DNA from 3 places in the Mechercharimyces mesophilus genome. Region 3 is predicted to be linked to each of the others. Evidence: predicted binding sites of a transcription regulator. Region 3 holds the regulator's gene; each other region holds the start of a gene.

Region 1 (7,665 bases), 890 kb from region 3:
AATCAATGATAAACTCTTCGGAGGTTCCGGCAATCACAAAGGGGCCATCCTCTTGTGAGATACCATCTCCTGATTCATCATTGTCCTTCACTTTTTCGACAGTAAGCCCACCCGTTTCATGGTCAGCCGCAACAATGACCAATGTATCCCGATGTTTTTTTGCATAATCTTTCGCAACCGCTACCGCATCATCTAATGCTTTCCCAGCTTCCAACATCTTTTCGGCGTTGTTGACATGACTGAGCTCATCGGTCCCTTCCTCTTCCACTACCAAGAAAAAGCCTTTTCGGTTCTTCGATAGGGTTTCGATGGCTTTCTCGGTCATCTTGGGTAACGTGACAGCGGGATCGTAGTCCCCTTCTCCCTCTACTCCCTTGACGATCATGCCTTCATTAGCAAACAAACCCAAAAGTTTTTTGCCATTTGCCGCTTCTAACTCTGCTTCATTGGTCACATATTGATACCCTTGCTCTTTGGCTTTCTCTACTAAATTTCCATACTCTCCTTGGCTTTTGCTTTCTTCCGTATCCGGATAAGCCCCTTCAGTTCCCTCAGGATAAAAGAAGTTTTCTCCTCCACCCAAGATCACATCAGGACGGCTCTCTTCTATGATCTGCCGGGCAATTTCATTTTCATCCTTGCGGCTTTCTACATGAGCAACAAAAGCAGCTGGAGTGGCATCTGTCACTCTCGTGGTTGTGACAATACCGGTTTTTTTCCCTTTCCTTTTAGCAAGTTCCAAAATGCTCTCGGAGGGATCTCCGTTTGCATCTACGCCGATACTCTGGTTGTTCGTTTTATGGCCAATGGCCATGGCAGTAGCGGCTGCACCTGAATCCGTCACGAAGTCACTAGCCGAACGTGTCCGTACCGATCCTGTGATCGGCATGTCCATCGCTAGCTCCCCTTCCAATCCCACATCATGTAAGCGGATCGCGTCGCGATGAGCTTGTCCCATCCCGTCTCCCACAAAGAGAATAATATTTTTGGCTTTTCCTTGCAGGCGGTGGTGATCTGGTTTTTGATAGGCAGAAGCAGGAACAAAGGAGGTAGCAAGTAAGGATAAGGATAGAAGTCCCGTAACGACCATCGTACGTTTTTTCATATTTACACCCCACGTCATGTTATTTCTCATCAGCAGATGATTAACCCATCACGTATACTATCATTCCAATATATTCGATCGGTGAACTTTCTATTAATTATTACTTAATCTTATTTAATGTGGTTGATTACGTAGGTGCAGGGTCTACAGAATCAAGATTCTGTAGACCCTGCACCTGAAAAGCAAAGCTTACTTAACTTACAATGTTCACATCGGCTACATCTACACGATTCTTAGCTAAACGACAAGCCTTGCCATCATGATAGGGATAAACAACGACAACCCATTCGGAACCCCTCCAACTCCCAGCTTGATGAATAAAAATCGTCGTCGGTCGCTGAACAAGGCCCGCCACGGTCGCATTCACTACTTGCCCTACATAATCACTCGGTTTTTGATTGGTATAGGCACCGTTCCCGTAAGGATAATAGGGATATGGATAGTAAGGATACATCATTCTCTCCTCCTTTTTAAGTCAGGTACATTACCTACATATTCTGCTCACGGCTTATATGTATAGACAACTGCCTTAACTTCTCTAAAATAGGTCCCTTCGCAATAGCCAACTCTCTTTAATCTTTTTGCTCGATGCTCCTTCTTAAGTAGGAGGGAGGAGGGCTTCACCTTCCTCCACGACTTACCTGTAGCCACTTCTGACAGATTCACTCATACTTGGACCAATCCTACCCCAGTCAATCGACTGTCTCTTCTGAAATTTAATCGTTGAGCACGTTTGTGCAGATACATTCGTAGTTTTTTATCATCGGCTTGTGGATGGGCGTGCTTCAATAAGGCAGCTACACCCGTCACATGTGGTGCTGCCATCGAGGTGCCGCTCATTTTCGCATAGCGGCCGTTTAAATATGTGCTTAATATCTGAACGCCGGGTGCTGCTATATTTACCATCGGACCGGTAGCAGAAAAGGGGGCACGGCGGTTTTCTCGATCCAACGCGGCTACCGCCTCTACACTTGGAAGACGAGCTGGAGATTCTACACAGTCTCCTTTTCCTCTTGAGTTTCCTCGATTACCGCTAGCAGCTACCACTAAAATCCCTTTTTTCTCCGCTAACTCAATCACATCTACTAGTTCAGGCGGACTGGAGATTTCTCCTGTAATACTAATGTTTAAAATATGCATATGGTTATCAATTCCCCATTTGATCCCATGAATCATGGTACGCATGGTCCCCAGTCCATACTTATCTAATACTTTAATCGCATATAGAGAAACTTGCGGAGCAATCCCTATAATTCCTGTCTTGCTATTACGTGCCCCTATGATGCCAGCTACATGCGTACCATGTCCGTTTTCATCTTGTGGAGGCTTCTCAGATTGGATAAGATTTACTCCCCCCTTTATATTCGTCGTTAAATCAGGGTGAGTAAAATCAATTCCTGTGTCGATAATGCCTACACGCACTCCTGTCCCAAGATTAGGAAATCGACCCCTTTCATCAGCACCGAGCACACGCTTGACATTCCAAGTGATTTTTTGTGTTCCCTTTAGATGACACAGTTTTCGTTGCGTCAAAATACTTCTATCCATCGTTTCACCTCCTCACTAGCTAGATTATGAGAGAAAGGAGGTGGTTGACTGGACACTTAGGAAAAGGGGCGCACCAGCGACTTATTCCCTCTTTTAACGATCGAGTTCTTAGCTCTCATCCCGATTCGTGATGCGTCCAAGCATACTCTATGAATGCTGCATAAGATATTACTAGAATACAACCAAGGGGGTGATTGAAATCGCCCGAATTGTTATCGATCCTGGCCATGGTGGTGCAGATCCAGGTGCAACCAATGGATCTTATCAAGAGAAAAATTTCACCCTTGCGATTGGCCTCAAGGTACGTGACTATTTGCTTAGCCACTATGATGTAGAAATTTATATGACACGAACGACCGATGCCACCGTCAGCTTATCAACCCGTACCAGTATGGCAAATGCCATTAATGCCGATTATTATTGTTCCATTCATATCAATGCCGGTGGTGGAACAGGATTTGAAAGCTTTATTTTTAATGGATCAGTCTCGCAAGAAACCGTTAATTCGCGCAATACGATTCATAACCGTATTATTCAAGATCTATCATCCAAATATAACATTCGTGATCGTGGGAAAAAGCGTGCCAACTTTCATGTTTTACGCGAAACCAACATGCCCTCTTCTTTGTTAGAAAATTTATTTATCGATACGAGCCAAGATCTAGCTCTCCTTTTAAATCCTACTTTCATCAATGATCTATCTGTCTCAATCGCAGAAGGGATTGCGGCCGCTTATAGCCTTCCTCCTGTCAACTTCGACTTGTATAAGGTAATTGCTGGCTCCTTCACCATGCAAAGTAATGCAGAGAGTCGTGTAAGTTTTCTTGAATCCAATGGAATATCCGCCTTCATTCTGCCCACAACCATCAATGGAACCCTTTATTATCGCGTGCAGGCAGGTGCCTTCGCCGAGCGAGACAATGCTGAGGCACAACTTGCTCGCATCAAAAACATTGGTATTACAGATGCCTTCATCGTACTCGATTAATCCGTGGTTCTCAGATGAACAAATAAAAATCCTGCCCATGAGCAGGATTTTTCATCATATTCTCCTTATTGCACAGAGGGTTCCTTGTGAGGAAGAAGACAAGCAGACTGTGCAAACAACTCCGCCAGTACATCATAACCCAGTTGGTTCGGGTGAACATCATCAGCAAAATACTCCTGCCGATGGAAAAAAGAATCGAAAGGATCCACTAGGACCCCTTGATATTTTTTGCAAATCCCCTTCATCGCTTGATTCATCTTCCGCAACAAATACGCTGCCAACGGAAGGGATATCTGATAAGCAGGACGAGGCACATAATACCCAAGTAAATAAATAGTAGCTCCTGGATTTGATCTGCGGAGAGTGGACAATGTATCATTTACTCTTTCCTGCACCGCATTCATGGTGCGATAAATTTTGGGCATCGTCAACCCGCTCCGATAAAGATCAATAAAGTCGCCTCCGCCAATCGTGATGGAAATATGAGAAGCCAAGGGGGCGACCCGCTTTATGGCAGGTGTTTCTAGCAGGTGGAGCAATTCATCAGAAGTAAGGCCTGATACCCCCCAATTTCGCATCATACATTGTTCGGAGCAACTCAAATGCTTGAAAAATTGCTGTGGAAAGTTGCCATCTATTCGCTCCGCTCCGACTCCTTCAGTCAATGAATCGCCCAGAGCAAGGTACATCACCCGGTTCATCTTTTCCTTACTCCCTCCTTCCTTCCAATCGCTGTTCCTCAGTGTCTCCTTCAGGCCCACTACACTTAGCTTGTAACCCTGTTCCCGCTTTTATTCCAATCACTTAGCCAAGTTTCACATTCCGCCCGCAAAACAGCATTAAAATATCGCTTCGTATAAAGGAAGCCTCGAAACTTCGCATCCACTTCTCGCACATCATTTAATTGACTAATCCGCAGGATCTCTCCTCCCGTTCTACGCAGGGCACGTCTTCCTTGAATAAGCTCTTTTGTCGCTTCTCTCTCCGCCTCCCTGAGCCACTCTTTGAAGACACGCCTCATTTTAAAGGAAGATTGGTCCATCCATTGTTGATCATGTTGCAGGGATCGCGTCAATACCTCCATCACCACCACTCGTTTTACTTCTCGTTCAAACTGATCGTATTCTGCCGGATATAGAAGCAATGAACGTTCACCTCATTCTCATCGGCCTTTCTATCCATTATATACGAACGTATGTTTTTTATTATCTGTTACTTTATGGGAATTATCATGTGGATACACCGATCGTTCATGAAAAATCCCGCCTAGAAGGCGGGATTAACTACTCCGTCTTGATTACATCAGGGGCTGTTGTGGAGGATTTGCATTCGGAGCAGGATCTTGGTTTGGTGAAGCATAAGTTTGACCTTGAGTGGAGATGCTCGTTAGCGCCACTCCAGCATTATCTGCATAGGGCTGACGAACAGCCAAATCACCGATGGCTACAATGCCTACGAGCTGACCATTGTTCACAATCGGCAACCGTCGAATTTGATTCTGCGCCATCAATTGTGCTGCCTCATCGACAGACATATTTGGAGAACCCACTACCGGATTGGGAGTCATAAAGTCTGCCACCGTGGCGGAGTTGGGTTTGCGTTCTGCGATTGCCCGTAAAACCAAGTCACGGTCAGTAACCACGCCACTCAACATTCCGTTTTCCACAACGGGAACCGAACCAATGTTTTGCTGCTTCATTATAGTAGCTACTTGAAAAATGTTGTCTTGTGGAGTAACGGTGTTGACATTGGTTGTCATAATGTCTTGTAGTTGATGCATAACAATTTCCCTCCTTTTCTGTGGTTATGTTCTCCTATAGGTCGATTTTCATACACCCTTATGCTACAAGACTATCTCTTCTTTTTAATCCCGACGCAGATCCACAAAAAGCTTCCCGTCACTTTCCATTGCCGCATAGAAAACTTCTTGGATCGAAGTGACACCCGCCTGTTTTTTCAATTGCCCTAACAACCACTTTCCGTTTTTTCCATTCAAATGGAGGTTATCATAAATAATTTGCCCATCTACGATCAGCTCCATCGGAATTTGTGGAAGGGGGGAGGAAAGAGACGATTGCTTTTGCTCTATGGAGTGTGGTGTAAGAGGCTGATAATCCGGTTTTTTCATCACTGAGATGCCACCATCATTTTCAAAGATAGCAAAATGAACTTCAGATACATTAAAAATATCTTTCTCACGTAACAGTTGCATTAATTCTTCGACCGTCATTCTCATTTTCTTCATGTTTTCTTCTAAGATCTTTCCCTCGCGGATAACAATCACCGGATCTCCACCCAATAGGCGACGTGCCTTTCTGCTTTTGAGAGAAATAAAGGTCATCAACCAGGTAAGCAGGCCGAAGAGAACCAAGCCAAAGAAGTGGTGCACCGTTACTTGGTCTAAATCTGTTGCTAAATTCCCAGCAATCGATCCAAACGTAATCCCGTTGATATACTCAAAAAACGTCATTTCGGCTAATTGTTGCTTCCCTAAAATACGAGCGATGACAAGAACGCCACCAAATGCAAGGACAGTCTGTATAAAGACCTCAAAATAGGCATTCAATCGTCGGTTTCCTCCTTCCCTCCCCATTTTTCATCTTTTATCATACAACCGTAAAAGAAACTCCTTGATATCAACCAAGCGGTCAGAAGAGAGTGACTCCTCGCTTCCTGCAACAATCAACGGGACAAAGGAGTCTTGGCTATGTAGGGAACCATGGGAAGCTCCACCTGTATGCCGAGGAGCATATGGAGTAGAAAACTCATACCCCGGCTTCGCATTGATCACCAGAAAACGTCCCTGATGGGAGCATAGTGCGGCCTTAAGCCTCCTCAATCCATCTGGAAATTGTCCATACGTCAGACTTCCTGTCTCTCGATCTAACGAGAGATCCATGAAATCCTCCCTCCCCTTCAACTCCCAACCTTGCTGATACGGATCATTCCAGTTCGTTCCTTCTCGGTAAGAAAAATGACCCTCTTTCCCTGGTGAAAGAACGATTACCCAGTCACCCTCCAGCCAAGCAAGCACGTCCACTCGTTCCTCCTCATGAAACGCGTGCGCCAACTCTTCTAGTGAGAGATGATCTTGCAAAGCGTAAATATAAGCCATTCGCTGATTATTACAAAGAGCAACTTCCGCTGTCCGCCTTTTTTCATCTCCCGGTTTTAAGAGTCGATAGGAAGTAAGCGGTGTAACGAGAGAGATAAGGGAATCTTTCTTTTGCGGAAGAATGTTTGTCTGTCCGCTATCGCCACTAAGAATCCACGTCACTTGTTGCAGAGCCTCGTCCCAGGAAGGAAAAGTATCCAAGATCCGCCTCAAACGTTCATCTAATTTTTTAAGTTCTGTCAGGGCTGCCGCTGTTCCTTTTCGATGAATCGGTCGATCCATATCAGGAAAATAAACGGCTAAAAACGAAGGCAACCACTGTTTTTTTATGAGATAACAAATCGCTTGCTCTGCATACTCATCCGTGAATCCAAATTGATGGAAGGGACCCGTCGGTAAGTGTACACCTGCATGTAAGGGATTCGCCAGCCCTCCATAAGTGAAAAGTGTTGGCCCCTTGAGGTTAACCGACTGTGGAAGACCAGTCCACTGAGCCAATCCCAATGGTAGGGTATAATATTGACGTACGGCTCCCCTGAAAACCATACCATTGATGGATCCTGTCTCCATCCCTCGCTCTGCCAATTCTTCATACAGCGTTGTTACCTGCGGACTTAAATGCTTTTCATTCAGGTGATAAATCCCGTCTTTCACCACTTGTCCCACTCCACTAACCATTACTTCTGTAGGACCCGTCCCATAGTTGACTATACGTTGCTCTTCTTCGCTGTACCAGACAAGGCCAGGAAGCTGATGCTGATCAGGATATACCCCTGTCCATACGGTGCTATCAATCGAAACGGACATTGTTGGAAAAGAGCTAATCATATTTTTATGGTACTGACCTCGTTCGATAAAAAAAGCGAGTGCAGGTAGCTGCTCGCTCGAAATGCCTTCGTCAATTGCATC
Region 2 (7,665 bases), on a different contig from region 3:
ATAATTCCGATGTGGTCACACATCAGTTCCATTTCCGAAAGCAGGTGACTAGAAACAAGAATGGCGATGTTCTGCTCACGGGCAATGGTTCGTAGGTAATTACGTATTTCACGGATTCCTGCCGGGTCCAACCCATTGGTAGGCTCGTCCAATATGAGTAACTTAGGAGAATGAAGCAGGGCTTGAGCTAGACCTAGGCGTTGGCGCATGCCAAGAGAATAGCTTTTTACCTTATCGTGAATGCGTTCTTTCAATCCGACGAGCTGAACCACTTCGTTGATCCGTTCTTTTCTTATCCCCTTGTACATGCGCCAATAGTGGATCAAGTTTTGATAGCCAGTGAGAAAGGAATACATCTCCGGATTTTCGACTATGCCACCTACATGTTTAATCGCACCTTCAAAGTCTTTTTTTAAATTCTTCCCCGCAATGATGACCTCTCCACTGGTAACAGAACCAAGGCCAACAATCATACGGATGGTGGTGGTTTTCCCGGCCCCGTTGGGACCGAGAAAACCGAACACTTCTCCAGCGTGCAAGGTAAGGTTCATATCGTGGATAATGGTTTTCTTGCCGATACGCTTATGAAGATGACGAAGTTGGAGAATAGGTTGTTGCTTCATGATTTATGCCTCCTCAGATGATGAATCGATTGTTGTATAGGTTTGGTGCATCCAATCGGTAACGCTTAAATTTTCTTCTGTGCGCAAGGTGTCTGTATCAATCATCTTTAACACTTTTCCCTCATGGATCGCTACTATCATATCCAAGATGGGCTCTACTTCCTGTACTTCATGGGTGGTTATTAACACGGTCTGGTGACCGAAGTCGATAAATGAGATGAGCCCTTTAATAATGGATTGGCGCACCATCGGGTCTAAACCGGATAATGGTTCGTCCATGAGAATATAGGGTGCTTGACGGGAGAGTACCAGAATCAGCTTTAATCTACCGCGATTTCCTTTGGAGAGATGTGCTACTTTCTGTTCACCATCTAATTTCATAAAAGTTATCATTTGCTGGGCCTTCTCAAGATCGAAATCAGCAAATTGTGTAGCATAGTACTCGATCATCTCGCGCACGGTATAAAAAGGATAGTGCATGTCGTGATCGGAGAGATAAGCCACCTTTTTCGCGATTCGGCGTGTTACCGGCTCATCGTCAATCGTGATGGTACCGGAGGAAGGCTTTGCCAATCCAGTGATGAGCTTAAGAAGTGTGGATTTCCCGCTTCCATTTTCGCCAATAATGCCGATCATCTTCCCTTGAGGCAATTGGAGCTGAAGAGGATGAAGGGCGGTTTTTCTGATGTACCGCTTAGAAACATTGTTTAATTGAATCATGTTACTTGTTCCCTCCCTTGGATAGATGATGCATATGTTCTTGTAGACCATTAATGATCTCTACTTCCTCGAAGCCCATCTCTGTCATTTTTCGAAGAAACGTATTCATTTCTTGTGAACAAAGGTCTTTTCGAAGTTGACTTAGCCGGCTATCATTCTCTGTAATAAATGTGCCTTGCCCTCTACGCATTTCTACCACCCCCTGGGCTTGAAGTTCTTTGTACGTGTGTGAAACTGTGTTTGGATTTAGATTGACCTGGAGTGCCATCTCGCGAACGGAAGGGAGCTTATCTCCGGGCTTCAAATCTCCGCGTATAATCTGCCGTTGAAGGCGATGAGCCAGCTGTTGGTAAATCGGCTCGGAATGAGCAAAGGAATCCATGATTACACCTCTACTTTCTTCTCAAGTATCCAAGTGGAGAGGAAGAAGAGAACAAGCGTGAGCAAGAAGAAAAAGATTGAATTTCCTGCTAAGAGTAGCGCAACATGTTCATTTAGATCGTTTGGTGTCATCTGTAGAGTTAAAAACATCGATTCGATCAGCCAACTGAGGGAGTTGGTAAAAATGGAAAAGAGGATGATGGCGACGATAATGGTGATGACCCATGCCCCTTTTCCTGCATAGGTTTTAAACCACTGCGTTGCAGACCATAGAAGAAGGAGGATCCCACAGGCAAAGAGGCAAAAAGAAATGGAGCCAATGAGCGCGTTTAGAAGGAGAGTAAGTTCGTGTGTACCCATGACTTCAAAACGAATGTGATTCAATATGTCGGGGTCGAGTGCCCACGAGATGAGAAGATAGACAAGGCTGATGCTGATCGAGATCAAGAGTGCGAAACACCCATTTAGAAACTTGGATAAAACCAGTCGATTAACGGGTTGCGGATTGTTCAGCCAGAGATGAAGCTGATTCCTTTCTCTTCGTAGACTGTAGAAGAGATAGCCTGGAAGATAGAAGACGTGAAAGGCTAGGGTGACGAGAAGAATCCCTCCCTTCACCTCCGAATTACCGTGATGAAAAATATTTCCATAGAGAACAAATAGGGTTATTACCACTAACCATGTAATTGCTCCAGGGCGTCCTACGTAAAAATCTTTGCGTAACGTTGCTTTCCATGCACTCAAGGGAAGCACTCCTTTCAAGTTTTGTATCGTGTATTAGTGTACTATCTATATAGTGCACTAATACATTAGGGATGTCAACCCTTTTTGAAGAGAAGTTGAAACGTTTAATTTAGGGAGAAGCCATCGCCATAGCAATAAGGATGGAGACGATTTTTATGAACTGCATTGCTTATGGTGTGAACTTGGCAGGAGTTAAATAAAAATATAGAGAAATATCACTCCTATCGAAGGGGGGAATGGTATTGAGTGATACAAAGATAGGAGCTTTATTTTTGCATGTGAAAGACTTGGAGAGAGCCATTCACTTTTATACTAACCACTTGGGATTCACACTACGGGATATAGAAGAATGGGAAGGAGAGCGCCAAGCAAATTTTGAGGGGCATCCTTTGCTTACTTTAAGTGAGTCGGATGAGGTAGAAGTGTTAGATAGACCACTTTTCAATATTACGGTAAAGGATGCCTCAGCCATGTGGGAAGCTTTAAAGAAGAGTGGATATAAGGTGAGCAAGCTGGAAGAATGGACTTCCTCTCATTGTCATCACACCATGTTTGATGTGTATGACCCGGATGGACACCCGCTAAATATCATTGAGATAGAGGATAATCAAGAGAGAGCGGGGTCTTGAGGAAGGGGTTATTGCACAGGATGAGGCATGTGCTTTACCATGCTGATTATTTTTTGCTTACCATGGAAGAACAGAAGTGGCCCAGCTACTTCTGTTCTTATTTTTGATTGAAGGAGGTGAAGGGATTAGGGATTCAAATGAATGAATGACCAAGTAGATGTCGTGGTTTGTTCCGGGAATGGATCACGCTCTTTCATAAAGAGTGATAAAGAACGCCTATTCGGTTCTACAAAAGTTAGAACTGCCGTCTCTTCTGTTTCTCCTTTAACATGAGGAAAGAGAGAGGAAGGAATATCTTCTCTCAACTCAATCTTCATTTGTTAGGAGAGACATTGATTATGATTCGTATTATCAGTAAAACCATAACTTTTCTGATAGCATATACCTTCGTTCTATGGTTTTATCACTTTGTCTTACCTGCATTTCTATTTTCTACGATGATAACTTTCTTTATGTTTTGGTTATCCCTTCTTATTGATAAAGGAACAGATGAAACCGATTTACCAGCGATCTACTCCTATTTTTGGCATATCGTTTGCTCGTTACCGTTTATCTTCCTCTTTGGGATGTATGCACCTCTTTTCACCATGGGAGTGTGGATGGTGGAACGGATACTTCAACTCATAGTGCAGCCGTTCGTGAGAAGGTGGGGGAGTGTGAGGGAAGAGTGGAAGTAGCGGAAAGAAAGAATAATGGATGAGCGGGAAGTGGTTGAATGTTTAAAAGAAAGTTGGTAGCTGCAGTGATTGGAAGTGTCCTTCTTGCTATTCTGTGGAATGTGAAAGGGGGAGGATTTGAGGCAATTGCGACGTTGATATCAACCTTGGCGGTATTTGTCTATGGTTATCCTATATCAAGCCTAATTGATGTAAATGCCTACCGTGTAAAGTACCCAACGCTCTATTCTTTTTCGTGGCATCTCGTAGCATCTATTTCTTTTATTTTTCTGATAGGCTATTATGCACCACTGTTTACCCTGGGAATTTGGATTATTGATCAAGGTTTGATGAGAGGGTTTCATTTGGGAGAACAAGGTTGGCATCAGAAAAGGATGGGGAAACGAGATAAACACCTCTTCTATTGGGTCAACATTCCTGTTGTGGTGGTGGTTATGCTGTTATCGTTTTATTTCATCTTTCTTATGGGATTATTTGAAAAAGAAGAGAAGAAGAATTTGCAATATACCATTCCCGAAGGTTACACCGGATGGGTATTTATCGTGGGAAGTGTACCAGGAGCACCCCCGCTAAAGGAAGAAGGAGGTTGGGGGCAGATTCGTGTGAATGAAACGGGGACGTACCTCACGTGTACGTCTTATGAAGAGATGTTTTTAGGTGGGAAGGTAGATTATCGCACCATCAATGCTGATGGTGAAATAAAGGAAGCAAACGCAGTAGGGAGTTGGATCGACAAAAAGAAGGGCATAAAGTATGTACTGGGGCATCGAGGAAGTGCGCTCCCACTTACGTCAGATGATCCGCATGATTATATGAAGTATGAAGCGTTCTTTTACGGGACAGAAGAAGAATATCATGCAAACCCTTTTACCGAGGAGTATGATTATTTAATCTATAGTGAGATATCTCCTCTTGCCACGAATGAAAGTGCATGTGAGGAAAAATAATCAGCCCAAATCAAATGGGTCATTTCAAAACACTTTTTCTCATTTGCGGAATAGAAAGGTTCGCTCATGTGAGGATCTTGAGGACGGCGTGAACTGGATGGACTGGAAAAAGAACGCTTGTTTGTGTATGGTAGAGGGTAAGAACATCCTCTTCATAAAGGGGCTTAAATCCTATGCGCAAGATTATTCATATCGATATGGATGCGTTCTTCGCCTCGGTCGAGCAACGTGAGAATCCCGATCTAAAAGGAAAACCCGTGATCGTGGGGGGTGATCCGTATGGTCGAGGGGTAGTGGCTACCTGCTCCTATGAAGCAAGAACGTATGGAATCCATTCGGCGATGCCATCTAAACGAGCTTACACCCTCTGTCCCCAAGCCATTTTCATCCGGACTCGCATGGAGTTATACAAGCAAGTGTCGCAGGAGGTAATGGAGATCTTCCATACGTTTACTGATCTTGTTGAGCCATTATCACTGGACGAGGCGTTCTTAGATGTAACGGAAAATAAAGTAGGAGTTCGGTCGGCGACGCTGATTGCCCGAATGGTTAAAGACCGTATCCAAAAAGAATTAAAACTGACTTCTTCGGCAGGTGTTTCTTACAATAAGTTGATTGCGAAGTTGGCCTCTGGTTATCAGAAACCGGCTGGACTAACGGTTGTTACGCCAGAGCAAGCGCAAGCTTTTCTGGATGTCCTTTCAATTGGTGACTTCTGGGGGATTGGGACAGTCACGGAAAAACAATTGAAGGCGATGAGTGTTCAAAGCGGGGCTGACCTGAGGAAGTGGTCGAAAGAGAAATGCATCGAGGTGTTGGGCAAACGAGGCGAGATTTTATATGGTTTTGTCCGAGGCGAGGATGAACGCCCGGTTAATCCAAAACGTGTTCGGAAGTCAATCGGACGAGAGACTACCCTAGCCGTTGATGCAACTACGTGGGAAGAGATGCAGCCGATCCTAGAGAAATTAGCAGAGTCAGTATCTCTACGGTTAAAAGACAAGAAGCTGTCTGCACGAGTAATCGTCTTAAAGGTTCGCTTCCATGATTTCAAGCTGATCACACGTAGAATGACGGTACCTGAATCTATTACTAGCGAGCAAGAGATAATGGCATGTATTCGTACGATGTTTGACATGCTCTCTATAGAGGAGAAGGGAGTACGGTTACTGGGGATCAGTGTGGCAGATTTTGAACCACGCGAGAGAGCGTACCAGCAATTGAGCTTATTTGAGTGGGAGTAGGGTAGAGAAGTGTTCTTCTACTACCTTACAAGGGCCATGCAGAATGATAAAGGAACCGAATGCGGATTGGACCAGGAATGATCCTGTAGAAGGTAGTTTGTTTGTTCGTTCAAGCAAAAAGCACCCCTCTTTGGTGGTGTTTCTGTCTCATTCTTATCCTACCAAATGAGAGGGGTGCTTTTCGTGAATATCTCTAATCTGAGATGAACTTTCGCTTTATGAAAGGTGAGTTAATTACTTATCAGATGACTCAATTTTTTGTGGATTCTTTCGGCTTCACTGGTACCGGATACCATAGCACCTTGGTAACCTCCCCCTGGGCGTGTCCATGCTCCCACGAGTGAGAGTTGATCGATGGGTGTGGTTTTTTCTAAACGATGTAGTCCGGATTGCTCGACCGTTTGAGCAAATCCATATACAGCACCCGCGGGATTTTTTGTATATTTTTGCATCGTTCGTGGTGTGCCTAATTCGAGTACTTCGATCGCTTGTGTGATTCCTGGGTAACGCTCTTCTAGTTGACTAAGCAAATACTGAGTGACTTCTTCTTTTCGCTTCTTATACTCTTTCTTATCCTCAGGCCAGTTTTCGATAAAGTCGATGAAGGCTGTCACTATGACGGGCTTCCCATTTGGGCTGAGTTCAGGATCTAACTGATAATAATTGGTGATCCCAAAATTGGCTTTTTGATAATCCCCGTTCTTTAGATACTGGTAATCTTTACTTGGATCTTTTTCTTTTACAAATACAATATCTTCATCAATGAGTTGAAATTTTGCCGGCTCTTCGTTTAGTCCGAGATAAAGTTGCGTAATGGAGGGTCCAATCTCCATTTTTTCGTAACTTTCACGGTAGGAGGAGGTAGTGAAGCTTTCATCCACTAACCTTGAAAAGGTCATGTGCGGGGAAGCATTTGAGACGATCCATCTTCCTGTATATGTACCCCCTTTCTTTGTTTTAATTCCGACTGCTTTTTGATCTTCTATGATAATCTCGGTAACTTCTTGTCGCAAATGTACCTTGCCACCATGCTCATGAATGACCTCAGCTAATGCATCAGCAATGGCTTGTGCCCCCCCTTTGATATAGTACGTGCCTTCAAAGTGGTAGCCCAACCATGGAACAAAAAAGTAATGGGCGGTAAGCATTTGCGGAGGAACACCATAGTACGGCCACAGTAGGGTGAAAAATGAGATGAGGGATTCGTCATCGACATACTGCTTCATCACTTCTGCGGTGGTCATCTGGGACCATTGAATAAACAAGGGGGCTTTACTGAAAAAAAGCTCTTGTTTCTCGGCTTTAGGGATCGATGAATCTTGTAGGAATTTCATTTCTTGACCAAAAGCATATAAATCGTTAAATAATTTGGCGATCCCTTCCTTTTCTTGTGGGAACAAGTCTTGTAGAAGTGCTAGATATTGCTCATGATCTTGAGGAATGGTAATCTTCTCATCATCCCATACAACCGTATACGGATGTTCTTTTTTTAGAGGGGTAAGGCGATCCATCATTCCACATTTTGAAAAAAGCTCATAACAAACTTCTCCCTCACTTAAGCTGCCCATGGCATGTAAGGATACATCAAACTCATATTTGCCTTTTCGCGGGAAGTTGGTTGCATAACCTCCTGGACGCACGTGGTGTTCAAAAACAGCTACTTTATGACCTAGCTGGGATAAACGCGCAGCTGCACAGAG
Region 3 (7,665 bases):
ACCTACCTGATCTCCATCATACGCGCCACTCGAGAGCAAGAAGGGATTTCTTTAGGCGTCTCACCAAGGGGAATGATTGCTTTAGGGCGTGCTGCGCAAGCATTGGCTTCGATCCGTGGTCGCACCTATGTGACTCCAGATGATATTAAAGAGTTGGCCATCCCTGTGTTGGCTCACCGTTTGGTTTTGGACCCCTCGCTTCAAATGCAACAAACGTCACCTGCAGAAATGATCGAAAGAGTATTAGAAAAAGTGACTACACCCGTAGAAAATGAAGGACAGGAAGCGAAAGTCCGATGATGATCTTATTTACCGTGTTATTTTTATTTGGTAGTACGTATCTTTACTCCGAATTATGGTTTAAATGGGTGCCTCAAAAGGTGAAATGTTCGCTAGAGATCGATGAAAAGCCGGTGATGGAAGGAGATTCAACCTCCGCGTGGATGGTATTAGAAAATCATTCGATTCTCCCCATTCCATGGATATCCGTGAGATTGGAATTTCCGTCCGGACTGATTCGTGAGGAAGATGAAAAAGGTGTGCGCTTTTATACCCACCTTCTCCCACGTCAACGGGTAAAGCGTTTCATTCCTATTACCTGTTACCAACGAGGGCTACACTCCTTGTCATCATTTGAAGCGAAGATTGGCGATGGAATCGGGTGGAGATATGAACGATTGGAAATGAGTCATCTCCCAAAGGTACTAGTAAGACCACGGTTTATTTCTTTTCATCAACCTATGCCCTTGACACAACTCGTTGGAGAAGTATCTGTTAAGCGCTGGTACAATGAAGACCCCACTCGATTTCAAGGGATTCGTTCTTATCAGCGAGGAGATCCATTTAAGCAGATTCATTGGACAGCATCGGCTCGTTCAGGGAATTTGGTTGTTAAGAAATTTGAAACCACAGCAGACGCTTCTCTCACCTTTATACTTAACGGGCAAACGCACTATCCTCACTGGTCTGGGACAGACCGTGAAATCATCAATGAACAGTGTCGGATCACAGCAACATTATGCCAACAAGCACAGAAGATCGGCCTTCGTTACCGCTTGGTATCCAATCTTTCTTACCAGGGATCATCTAGATTGAAAACGAAGCTGGGTTCTGGATTGAGTCATTTTCACCATTTACATCAATTACTAGGTGAACTAAGTTCTCTCGCTCCATCTCCTGGACTATCCGCTGTAAAAGAGGTAACGGTGGGAGAAGAGGGTGCTCATACGGTGATCTTTCTGACCTCTTATTGGGAGAAAGGTCTGGCACAGGAATTGCAGTCTCTCAAAGCCCAAGGCCACGAGATAAAGGTAATCTTTTTGTCTCGCCTATCCGCGCCTCCTCTCTTAGAGGGTTGGTCTGACCCTGTCACCTTTTATCCGTTAGAAGGAGAAGGGAGGAAGAAATCTTCATGAGGCATCAGACACTCTTTTTCCTCGCCTTACTCAGTCACGCTCTATTAGCCACTGTTATTTTCGGTTTCCTCAGCAGTGGAGTATTTGCAGGAATACGAATGCTTCCTTGGTTTGCCTGTCTACTGTTTTTGATAGCTGGTACTTATCATTGGCTCAGTCGTCGTCTATCGATCCGCGTTCATACCCTGCTATATGCTCTTACTCTTTTCGGTGGTTGGGTTGGATATCAGTGGATTTGCGGTTGGCAAAACCCCTCATTGATCTTCATTCAAGGGATAGTGGGTTTATTCTTTTGGTACCGTATACAAGAAGCACATCACCATGAAAGGTTTTTGCGTGAGCACTTGGTTGATGCCATGAAGCTCGACTTCATTATATTATTGATCATGAGTGGAACAAGTTGGATCTATACGGTTGAAGATGGACTGCCTACACTCCTCGTCCCAATGATTTTCTCTTTTTTTCTTGTGCGGACACTTGCTTTATTTTATGCCAATCGTGTAATCCAGGAAGATAGCAAAACACGGAGACCGAACGGGTCCTTTTTCGTGATATGGTTCTTGTTGCTTGCCTTCCTCTTCTGTTTATCTGTGCTCAGCGGTGGAAAAATAGTTAACCAAGCATTACAAGCTCTCAGTATTTTGCTGAGCCCCATTTTCTATATCGTCGGGAGAGGAACGGAGTCACTTTTCTCCTTAATTCCTTTATCTGGGGCAGATACATCCGACTGTGTCCTTTATGTAACAGCGGATGAAGTTGCCGAATTAACAGAGGAAGAATTGGCTAACTGTGAAATTATGTTAACATCTGGAGATGCTGAGTTACCGCCTGAAAAGGAAAGTAGTCAGAATCCGATTTGGCTCTATTTCCTTTTCACTTCACTTTTTGTTCCAGCTCTTATATGGATTATGAAGAGAATTAAGCATCGTCAAACGAAGGGATCTCCTCCTTTGCTGAATCAGAAGATAGAAGAGCGTTCTTTTCTTTCGTTCTCTCAATTCCGAAAAAATGTGGGTGTTTCTACCTGGCCCTATAGTCCTTTGGAAGGAAGGGTTCGCAAGCAATATGATCAATTCCTTCAGCGCATGCGTGCAAAGGGACTAGCGAGAGATCATTCTGAGACGGCGAGAGAGTACGCTGTTCGCTTAAAAAAAGAAAACCCCTCGATAGCTCCCGAAATCGATCCTTTGACCGATCAATATATCGAAGCACGATATGGCCGTAAGGAGTAATAAAGTTCATGAACAGGAAGTGATTTTTTCACTTCCTGAACGAAAAAAGCGATGCCATCATAGGCATCGCTTTTTTATGGCCGTAATCTGAAAGCGTTTTCATTTTTGTCCAGAAGGCGAATGTTCATTTGAAGTGCTAGTGCTCTCTTCCTTCTTCCCCCATTTTTTAATCCACCAAAGTACCCCTGCAAAAAGAAACAGAGGATTGGAAAAGAACGATGGTTTCTTCCCTTCAAAGGCATGACCAACAAATTGCAATATCCATCCAATGATAAATAAAAGGAGTGCTATTTTCCATTGAAAGAAAAACCACGGTAAAGAGAGGACGATCATCGGAATGCCGATGGCATGTGTCAGTTTGTTCACCGGATGTTGATGATCTTCACGGTATTTTTCTAGTAGGCTCTGGATGTTCACTGAGATTCCTCCTTTTTACTCTACACTATGCTTCTATTTGCTCTTTCTGCATAAAAACCTGCTTCAGAAAATAAAGAAAATAAAAGGAGAACGAACTTTCGCCAAATCAGAAGGATCGCTCTCCCCTGTGTCGAATTAGGAACACAAAGAGGACTGCTATTTTTATTTCCCTTTGCTCAATGGCACCTTTAAGGTTTGACCTGGATGAATGATTCCGTCGTGAATCTGATTTATCTCTTTAATATCGGCGATGACCTCCCGAATATCTGTGCTCTCATCGGAACGAACTCGTGCTATTTCCCATAGTGTATCCCCTGCTTGCACCTTCACTTCAACTGTGTTGGGAAGAGGGTCATTGGCGATCACTTCGCTTCTAATGAAGAAAAAGAAAAGGAAACAGCCTAAGAGGGTCAATAGTAAGCTTGTCCTTCGGTTTCGAATCAATGAGCACGCGCTCCTTTCACTCATTTCCGCTAGTTTGTACAAGCATATGTTTGTACTTATAACGTTATACTAGAACTTACGTTCCGTCAAGGGGTTTTTCGAACTTATGTTTGCGCTTTTCTTCACATTCATGTATACTTTGGTAAAAGAGCAACTCACCTATAACTGAGTCCACTATTCGTACTGAAGGGAGATGAGCACATTGTCAAAACTCTCCGCTCGTCAACAAGCCATACTCGATTTTATTAAAAGTGAAGTACGAGAAAAAGGATATCCCCCATCGGTTCGTGAAATCGGTGAGGCAGTTGGACTAGCGTCTAGCTCCACTGTGCATGGGCATCTTGCTCGCTTGGAAGAAAAAGCATTCATCCGACGCGATCCTACTAAACCACGGGCCATTGAGGTGCTCGATCCACATCGTTCCGGAGATGATTCTGTGAAGCAACAGGATGCGTCAGTGCTTGTTCCCTTGATTGGGAAGGTTACAGCTGGTGAGCCTATCACAGCAGTAGAGAATGTGGATGAGTACTTACCGCTTCCGCTCCAAATGATCGGCAACAAAGATGCTGTTTTTCTCCTTACCGTTCAAGGGGAAAGTATGATCAATGCCGGTATTCTAAACGGGGACAAGCTGATTGTGCATCAGCAACAGTCGGCTAATAATGGAGATATCATCGTTGCGATGACGGAAGAAGGCGAAGCAACAGTGAAGCGTTTATATGTAGAAAAAGACCATATTCGACTTCAGCCGGAAAATGATCAAATGGAAGCCCTCCTTCTTCCTCAAGTAACCATCTTAGGAAAAGTAATCGGACTATTACGTACAAGCATGTAAGAAGAAAATTGAAATAAATAGAGACAAGCCCTGAGGCTCTTTTGGAACCTCAGGGCTTGTCTCTATTTTAGCCGATGTAAGGTGTTTGCGTATGAAAGAATCGGATATCTCCAATACGATTATGCGCATTCATGAACCTATTGTTCGAACTGTTTTTTCTCACACAGTAATTGCTGAAAGCGTTCTTCCAACGCCTCCTTTTGCGAAGGACTGGTAGCAAGCAGACTGATCACTTCTGCAAGTTCATGCTCAATCATCATTCTTCTGCTCTCTGTCGCTTGTGGTTTCAACTGCGGACTACTTTCCCTTTTCTTATACTCTTCCCATGATCCTGTAAAAGTTTGGATTCTACCGCCTTTTAAATGGATTACTTTCGTGGTTACGCTGTGTAGAAGCCGTTGATCATGCGAAGCAAAAACGACGGTTCCAGGAAAGTGAGTGATCCATTCCTCTACAGCTTCCATTCCAACCAAGTCTAAGTAATTCGTGACTTCGTCCAGTAGTAGAAGATTCATATCGCTCAGGAACACTTTAGCCAGTCCAACCTTCACCCTTTCACCTCCACTAAGGAGGGATACTTTCTTCTGCCAATCATTCGGACGAAACGCGAGGCGTGCTAAAAAAGTACGAACAAGGGATTGATCCCATATGCTTGATTCTATAACATTTTCTAATATCGTCCGTTCTTCATCCAGGATATCTAGGTTTTGCTGAAAAAATCCAGGCTTCACTTCTGGAGATAAGCGAAGCGTAGAATCTGGATGGAAGAACCTCTGCAAAAGAGTCGTTTTGCCGGATCCATTCTCACCGATCACAGCTACTTTATCTCCAGAAGTGATGATCCAATCACTCGGTTCCCATAAACTCTTTCCTTCCCGCTGTCCGGCAAAGCCTTCAGCACGGACAAGAATTCTTTTTTTCATGGAGAGATCACGCGGAACAACCATTTTCATTTGCGGAAGGGAAAGAGGTTTTTCTATTTCCTCCAATTTTGCAAGGCGAGCTTCTAACACGCGTATAGACTGGTGGATCGATTTTTGTTGAGAACCTTTCCCTGCTTTTTGCATTCTGGATTCCGACGTGCTTACCTTAGAAGGCTTTATCATCCGTATCGCTTGATCCCTTTTCTGTCGGAGTGCCTTTTCTAATTGCTCCTTTTTTAGTTGAGCTTGCTCATACTGCTCAATGTGTCGGGCTCTTCTTCTTTCTTTTTGCTCTTGATAGGAGCTATAATTCCCCCTAAATACAGAGACTGTCTGCTCTTCAATCTCCCAAATCGTCGTACATATATCGTCTAATAATTGGCGATCGTGAGAGATAAGTAAGATGGCCCCTTGATAGCGGGACAATCGTTGTTTGAGCCACTCGATTCCCTTCTGATCTAGATGAGATGTTGGTTCATCTGCTAACAATACATCGGAGGGTGAACCCAAAGCCTCATGAATACGCATTCGTGTCTGTTCCCCGCCACTCATCTCCCGTTTCTTGTCATTCCATTGAGAAATCGAGGCGACCTGACATGTCCGGATAACGCTCCCTTCATCCAATGCTTCTTCGCCTATCAAAACCTTGAATAAGGTGGACTTTCCACTCCCATTTAATCCAACAATGCCAATGCGATCCTGTTTGTATACTTGAAGGGAGGGAATCGAAAAAAGCAGGCGTTCTCCCCAACTTTTCTTTCCATTTTTTATTTGTAGTAACAACATAAAAAGCCTCCTTGTCTTTTTTCGGACAGGAGACCGTCATCGCAGTTTTTAAGCAAAAACAGGCCATCTTCACTAGGCGCGAATGCACATAATGATTCCGTTTTTGCTTTGTCATTGCACAGACGTATCTCTATCCGCAAAGATTACTCCTTAACTGAAACGATTTTTTTCAGTGGAATCGGATTAGAGAATCATCTGTACAACGTCACCCTTTCTATCATGAATAGGGAAAGTATAACACAAAGACAAATTATTTCACAAGGTTGAACAATGAAATATCCTATCCTGCATGCTCTAAAGGATTCGTTGAAATCGCCCGCTTGACACCTTACTGACATCCTACTGACATCTGCCTACTCTATTCTTAGGGGTAAAGGGCTTTTCAGAAGGAAGACCCGGGAGGAACAGTGATGAAGAAGCAGGTCAAGCAGTCGATTCCACTCATGTTTATTATCAGCCTTTCGTTTGCTCTCAATCTCCTATTTATCGGACAGGATGGATACTCCAATCTCTATTATGCCGCCACCGTACGGAGTATGTTGGAAGGGTGGCATCAATTCTTTTTTGCCTCGTATGATTCAGCTGGTGTGCTCTCAGTGGACAAACCCCCTGTTGCATTCTGGATTCAATCGCTATCGGCTCATATCTTCGGCTTTTCTGGATGGGCACTCCTCTTCCCGCAAGCACTCGCTTGCGCATTCTCCACATTTATGCTCTATCTCTTGGTAGGTAAAAGATTTGGAAAGAGGGCAGGATTGCTTGCGGCATTGTTATTTGCAACGACTCCCATCACCGTGGCGGTCTCTCGCACGAATAACCCCGATAGTATTCTAGTGGCCACCTTATTGCTTGCAACATGGTTACTTTTTCGTGCAATCGAAAAGAAACAAGTGCGTTATCTATTCATCTCAGCCGCTCTCATCGGCATCGGTTTCAACATTAAAATGCTCCAAGCCTATTTGATCCTTCCCGCATGGTCCCTCACTTATTTGCTCTTCGCCAAAGAGACTTGGATGACAAAGTTTCGCCACCTATTCACTAGTGGTGTACTGATCCTCCTACTCTCCTTCTCATGGGCCCTCACCGTCGACACGATTTCCCCCCAGGAACGCCCCTATGTGGGAAGTACAGAAACCAATTCGGTAATGGAGCTTATTTTTGGTCACAATGGAATGTCACGTTGGGAAGGCATGGGTGGTGGCAACCGTGCAGGTGGTCCTCCTTCTGCTGGCCTTGGACAAGGAAATCACGGTGATGGAGGCATGGGTGGTAAGCAGGTCCAAGGAGCTCCAAACCAAAGAGACCACAACCAAGGAGCAATGACACCTTCTCTACAGAATCCGCTTCCTGCACAAGATGGACATGGGAGAGCCGGAGGCGGTGGTGGCAATGAGCGTGGGGAATCCAGTATCCTCCGTCTAGTAAATGAGCAATTGCGCGGACAAATCAGTTGGTTCTTGCCGTTTACGCTGTTTTCATTCTTTGTACTCATTCATAAGGCCACATGGAGAAGAATATCGGATTTTCGCCCCTCCCAACAGATGGCCCTGTTCTGGTTGATATGGCTTACTCCTATGATCGTGTTCTTCAGTTATGCAGGTTTTTATCACCGC

Evidence for each region. The regulator LexA, encoded in region 3, represses DNA repair genes until DNA is damaged. The targets are predictions, from matches to a motif close to CGAACATATGTTCG.
Region 1: the regulator LexA is predicted to act here: its motif matches at 4,830-4,843, upstream of AC6RGY_RS00900 (YhjD family protein).
Region 2: the regulator LexA is predicted to act here: its motif matches at 4,832-4,845, upstream of dinB (DNA polymerase IV).

What each region holds. Positions count from the first base shown of each region.
Region 1 covers NZ_JCBAPH010000001.1:153,921-161,585, reverse strand. Annotated here, with positions in the region: gene AC6RGY_RS00925 (alkaline phosphatase) at 1-1,105, opposite strand, end outside; gene AC6RGY_RS00920 (hypothetical protein) at 1,299-1,559, opposite strand; gene AC6RGY_RS00915 (S8 family peptidase) at 1,772-2,653, opposite strand; gene AC6RGY_RS00910 (N-acetylmuramoyl-L-alanine amidase) at 2,844-3,641, shown strand; gene AC6RGY_RS00905 (SGNH/GDSL hydrolase family protein) at 3,707-4,342, opposite strand; gene AC6RGY_RS00900 (YhjD family protein) at 4,408-4,785, opposite strand; gene AC6RGY_RS00895 (CBS domain-containing protein) at 4,939-5,421, opposite strand; gene AC6RGY_RS00890 (DUF421 domain-containing protein) at 5,506-6,207, opposite strand; gene AC6RGY_RS00885 (alkaline phosphatase family protein) at 6,238-7,665, opposite strand, start outside.
Region 2 covers NZ_JCBAPH010000005.1:39,828-47,492, reverse strand. Annotated here, with positions in the region: gene AC6RGY_RS12930 (ABC transporter ATP-binding protein) at 1-623, opposite strand, end outside; gene AC6RGY_RS12925 (ABC transporter ATP-binding protein) at 627-1,343, opposite strand; gene AC6RGY_RS12920 (GntR family transcriptional regulator) at 1,345-1,725, opposite strand; gene AC6RGY_RS12915 (hypothetical protein) at 1,728-2,468, opposite strand; gene AC6RGY_RS12910 (VOC family protein) at 2,711-3,097, shown strand; gene AC6RGY_RS12905 (DUF6843 domain-containing protein) at 3,813-4,721, shown strand; gene dinB (DNA polymerase IV) at 4,895-5,965, shown strand; gene AC6RGY_RS12895 (phytoene desaturase family protein) at 6,196-7,665, opposite strand, start outside.
Region 3 covers NZ_JCBAPH010000001.1:1,045,282-1,052,946, reverse strand. Annotated here, with positions in the region: gene AC6RGY_RS05370 (AAA family ATPase) at 1-300, shown strand, start outside; gene AC6RGY_RS05365 (DUF58 domain-containing protein) at 297-1,415, shown strand; gene AC6RGY_RS05360 (DUF4129 domain-containing protein) at 1,412-2,647, shown strand; gene AC6RGY_RS05355 (Mpo1-like protein) at 2,747-3,064, opposite strand; gene yneA (cell division suppressor protein YneA) at 3,227-3,508, opposite strand; gene lexA (transcriptional repressor LexA) at 3,711-4,343, shown strand; gene abc-f (ribosomal protection-like ABC-F family protein) at 4,481-6,052, opposite strand; gene AC6RGY_RS05335 (glycosyltransferase family 39 protein) at 6,463-7,665, shown strand, end outside.